Regions from separate parts of the Streptomyces sp. NPDC101160 genome, predicted to be linked through region 1. Evidence: riboswitches for the same ligand, from Rfam matches in the RefSeq annotation. Region 1 holds a riboswitch; the other holds the start of a gene.
What was found. A riboswitch is a leader RNA that binds a small molecule or an ion and turns the genes downstream of it on or off. The one in region 1 is predicted to bind glycine.
Positions count from the first base shown of each region.

Region 1 (2,444 bases):
CCGGGGTTCACGGCGATGCCGAGCTGCGGGGGCAGGCCGCGGGCGAACTCGACGGCGGGGGCGACGGTGTACGACATGTGGTCGCCGACGCAGGCGAGGAACTGCTGCTCGGAGCTGAAGACCGGCACGTAGGGCGCGCCGTCGAGCTCCAGGGTCGGCAGGTCGAGGTCGGGGCTGTCGGGGCCGCCGCCGTTGGGCAGGGGCACCCAGACGGGGCTGCGGCCGAGGACCTCGACCAGGCGGCCTCCGGCGGCGGCGTTGCCGAGCGAGGCGGCCAGTACTTCCTCGAGCTCATTGCCCGGCCACGTCACGTCCACGCTGTCGTCGTCCCCTTCTCGCTGCTCCCCGGTGCCGTTCAGCCGGTGCGGTTCAGCACCTTAACGGCGTCCACCCGCCTCCGTGACCGAAAGGGGATGCGGAGTGCGTCACGGCACCTCCCGGAAGCCGATCTTCCGCAGGGTGTCCGCGGCGTCCCGGTCGAGCAGGGTGACGGAGGCGCAGCCGGGCGGCAGGGCGCCCGCCTCGGCCGTGCGGACCAGCCGGCCGACGGCGCGGCGGTGCCGGGCGAAGGCGTAGCCGGAGACGCCGCGGCCGCGGGAGCGCTGGCCGGCGAGCGCGAGGGCGGGGTCGACGTCGAGCAGGATCAGGTGGAGGGCGGCGCCGCGCCGCCGGGCCGCTCGGGCGAGCCAGCCGCGGACCCAGGACTGGGTGCCGCAGTCGTGGACGACCACTCCGGCGCCGGAGCGCAGGACGCGGCGCAGGCCGGCGTAGTGGGCGAGCCGGGCGAGCGGGCGGTAGAGGGCGTACGGCAGGAAGCGGGGCAGCCGGGCCTCCCAGCGCTCCCGGGTGTGCTGGGAGTCGACGGCCCGGCCGTCGGCCGCGCGGCCCATCAGCGTGGACTTGCCGGCGCCGGGCAGTCCGGAGACGACGACGATGTCGCCGGCGGCGAAGCTCAGCACGCGCGGGCTGCGTCCGCCGCGCTCGCGCAGGTCGCGCAGGAGCCGTCCGCGGCGCACCCGGCGCCGGGTGCGCTGGACCGGTATGCCGGCGCTCGTGGCGTAGGCGCTGGTGTGCCGGATGGTCATCGCTCGCTCCCCCCGTCGGGTCCCGCGCGGACCTCTGCCCACGAAGTGTAAAGAAACGGTAATGAGACGCAAGCGATTTGCCGCGCGGACCCGCCGTGCAATGATGAGCGCGCCACGCGCTCGCACGAGCGCGCACAACCGCATACCGGCCGCTCGAATCCGCGCGGGAGAGTCCCGGGGCACCTCGTGCACCGGGCGCCGAAGGAGCAAGCACCTCCCTTGAATCTCTCAGGCCCCGTACCGCGTGGATGAGGCAGATCTGAAAAGCGGGACGCGTCGTCGCGTCCCCACCCAAGGTGCAAGCCGAGGATGCCCTCGGTGAACCTCTCAGGTTCCATGACAGATGGGGAGGATCGTCCTCACCGTCATGTACGTCGTGCCCTGCACGCCCTGGGACCCGGGAGCCACCCCATGAGCACTGCCCCCCGTCTGACCGCCCTCGATGCGCTGCATCGTTCGCTGGGCGCGACCATGACCGACTTCGCCGGCTGGGACATGCCGCTGCGCTACGGCAGCGAGCGCGACGAGCACAACGCCGTCCGCACCAGGGCCGGCCTCTTCGACCTCTCCCACATGGGCGAGATCACGGTCACCGGTCCGCAGGCCGTGGAGCTCCTGGACTACGCCCTGGTCGGCAACATCTCGACCGTGGGCAACGGCCGCGCGCGCTACACGATGATCTGCCAGGAGGACGGCGGCATCCTCGACGACCTGATCGTCTACCGCCTCGGCGAGACGGAGTACATGGTCGTCGCCAACGCCTCCAACGCCCAGGTCGTCCTCGACGCCCTGGTGGCCCGCTCCGAGGGATTCGACGCCGAGGTCCGCGACGACCGCGACGCGTACGCCCTGATCGCCGTCCAGGGCCCGGAGTCCCCCGGCATCCTGAAGTCCCTCACCGACGCCGACCTGGACGGCCTGAAGTACTACGCGGGCCTGCCCGGCACCGTCGCCGGCGTCCCCGCGCTGATCGCCCGCACCGGCTACACCGGCGAGGACGGCTTCGAGCTGTTCCTGAAGCCGGAGCACGCCGAGGGCGTGTGGCAGGCGCTCACCGAGGCGGGCAAGGACGTCGGCCTGATCCCGTGCGGCCTGTCCTGCCGTGACACGCTCCGCCTGGAGGCGGGCATGCCGCTGTACGGCCACGAGCTGACCACCGCGCTCACCCCGTTCGACGCGGGCCTGGGCCGGGTCGTCAAGTTCGAGAAGACCACGAACGAGGGCCGCTTCGTCGGCCGCGAGGCCCTGGAGAAGGCCGCCGAGCGCGCCGAGTCCGCCCCGCCGCGCAAGCTGGTCGGCCTGATCGCCGAGGGCCGCCGCGTCCCGCGGGCCGGCATGTCCGTGGTCGCGAACGGCGAG
Region 1 is NZ_JBIWPJ010000004.1:271,990-274,433, forward strand. Features, by position in the region: gene ACIRSU_RS14280 (enhanced serine sensitivity protein SseB) at 1-317, opposite strand, end outside; gene ACIRSU_RS14285 (AAA family ATPase) at 426-1,085, opposite strand; glycine riboswitch at 1,240-1,338, shown strand; gene gcvT (glycine cleavage system aminomethyltransferase GcvT) at 1,497-2,444, shown strand, end outside.

Region 2 (2,444 bases), on a different contig from region 1:
GGCCGCCGAGATGCCGGCCGCGCCGCCGACCGCCACCGAGACCGCCGAGCGGCGGTGGTCCCCCGGGCACGACGTGCGGCACGCCGTGTACGGGGCGGGATGGGTGCAGGGCAGCGGGGTCGGGCGGGTCACCGTCCGCTTCGAGGAGCCGGGGTCGGCGCCGGGGCGGGTGCGGACGTTCGCGGTGGACGACCCGGAGCTGGCGGCGTCGGATCCGTTGCCGCTGGTGGAGGGCGGGGCGGTGGCGTAGCCCGTGGGTGAGGGCCGTACGGGGTGCGCCCGGCCTCCGTACGGGCTGGGGTGCCCACCCGCACCACCCGTACACACCACCCGTACAACCGAGTGCACAGAGGTGCGGGCCCTCCCGCGGGCCGCACGCGCCGTCGCCGGCCGCGGCGCCGCGAGCAAGCCCGGCTTGCTCCGCCCTACGCCTCCTCCTGCCCCGCCACCCTGCCGAAGTTTCTGTCCTCGTCGGGTCCCGGGGGTGGGGGCAGGGTCATGCTGTAGTGGCGGTAGAGCTGGAGTTCCTGCGCCGGGGAGAGGTGGCGGCCCACTCCGAAGTCGGGGGCGTCCTTGATGAGGGAGCGCTCGTAGGGGACGTGGAGGCCGTCGGGGGCGAGTTCGCTCGGCTCCAGGGGGACGAAGGCGTCGCGGCTGAAGAGGCCGGTGCGGACGGCGGCCCATTCGGGGATTCCGGTCGCGTCGTCCAGGTACACCTCGTCCACGGTGCCGATCTTGTGTCCGTTGCGGTCGAACGCCTTGCGGCCGATCAGGCTGCGCGGATCGATGTCGGTCTGCACGGTCCCTCCAACTGGTCGCAAATCCTCTACAAGCACTACGAAAGTGCACATCTGGGATGTCGGCCACTTGAGCGAAGGGAGAAGGATCCGCGCTGGTAGGCTGGCTGTGGCTGTCGACCCCGCGCGGGAGAGTCCTCCGGAGAATCCTTTCGGAGGCGCCGAAGGAGCAAATCCTCCCCGGAATCTCTCAGGCCCCCGTACCGCGCGGACGAGGTCACTCTGGAAAGCAGTGCGGGCGTCGGACGGCATCCGCTCTCACCGACGGTGAAAGCCGGCTCGCCCCGCTCCGCGTGGCAGGCCGGTGAAGCTCTCAGGTTTTGATGACAGAGGGGGAGGCCGTCCGGGCACCCGCGCCGTGGTGCCCCTCGCAGGTCGTGACGACCAGGAGGCCCCCGCAGCATGACCGCCAACCGCATTCCGCTTTCCGAGCTCGAGCAGGGCATTCCCTTCGAGCAGCGGCACATCGGACCCGACGCCGAGGCGCGGGCCAAGATGCTCGCCCAGGTCGGTTACGGCTCTCTGGACGAGCTCACGGCCGCCGCCGTGCCGGACGTCATCAAGAACGCCGAGGCGCTCGCGCTGCCGGCCGCCCGCACCGAGGCCGAGGTCCTGGCCGAGCTGCGCGCCCTCGCGGACCGCAACCAGGTCCTCGCCCCGATGATCGGCCTCGGCTACTACGGCACCTTCACCCCGCCGGTGATCCTGCGGAACGTGATGGAGAACCCCGCCTGGTACACGGCCTACACGCCGTACCAGCCGGAGATCTCGCAGGGCCGTCTGGAGGCGCTGCTCAACTTCCAGACCATGGTCGCCGACCTCACCGGTCTGCCCACCTCCGGCGCCTCGCTGCTCGACGAGGGCACCGCGGCCGCCGAGGCCATGGCGCTCTCCCGGCGTGTCGGCAAGGTCAAGGGCGGGGTCTACCTGATCGACGCCGACGCCCTGCCGCAGACCATCGCCGTCATCGAGACCCGCGCCGAGCCCACCGGCGTCGAGGTCGTCGTCGCCGACCTGTCCGCCGGCATCCCGGCCGAGGTCGCCGAGCGCGGTGTCTTCGGTGTGCTCCTCCAGTACCCGGGCGCCTCCGGTGCCATCCGCGACATCAAGCCGGTCATCGACCAGGCCCACGAGCTCGGCGCGATCGTCACCGTCGCCGCCGACCTGCTCGCGCTCACCGTGCTCGCCTCGCCGGGCTCCCTCGGCGCCGACATCGCCGTCGGCACGACCCAGCGCTTCGGCGTCCCGCTCGGCTTCGGCGGCCCGCACGCCGGCTTCATGGCCGTCCAGGACAAGCACGCCCGCTCGCTGCCCGGCCGCCTGGTCGGCGTCTCCGTCGACGCCGACGGCAACAAGGCGTACCGCCTGGCCCTGCAGACCCGCGAGCAGCACATCCGCCGCGAGAAGGCCACCAGCAACATCTGCACCGCGCAGGTGCTGCTCGCCGTCATGGCCGGCATGTACGCCGTCTACCACGGCCCCGACGGCCTCAAGGGCATCGCGCAGCGCACCCACCGCTACGCCGCGATCCTCGCCGCCGGTCTGCGGGCCGGTGGCGTCGAGCTCACCCAGGGCGCCTTCTTCGACACCGTCACCGCCCGCGTCCCGGGCAAGGCCGACCAGGTCGTCGCCGCCGCCCGCGAGGCC
Region 2 is NZ_JBIWPJ010000001.1:1,243,485-1,245,928, reverse strand. Features, by position in the region: gene ACIRSU_RS05510 (DNA polymerase IV) at 1-250, shown strand, start outside; gene ACIRSU_RS05505 (PRC-barrel domain-containing protein) at 426-800, opposite strand; glycine riboswitch at 915-1,013, shown strand; gene gcvP (aminomethyl-transferring glycine dehydrogenase) at 1,200-2,444, shown strand, end outside.
Region 2: another riboswitch for glycine. It lies ahead of gcvP (aminomethyl-transferring glycine dehydrogenase); the one in region 1 lies ahead of gcvT (glycine cleavage system aminomethyltransferase GcvT).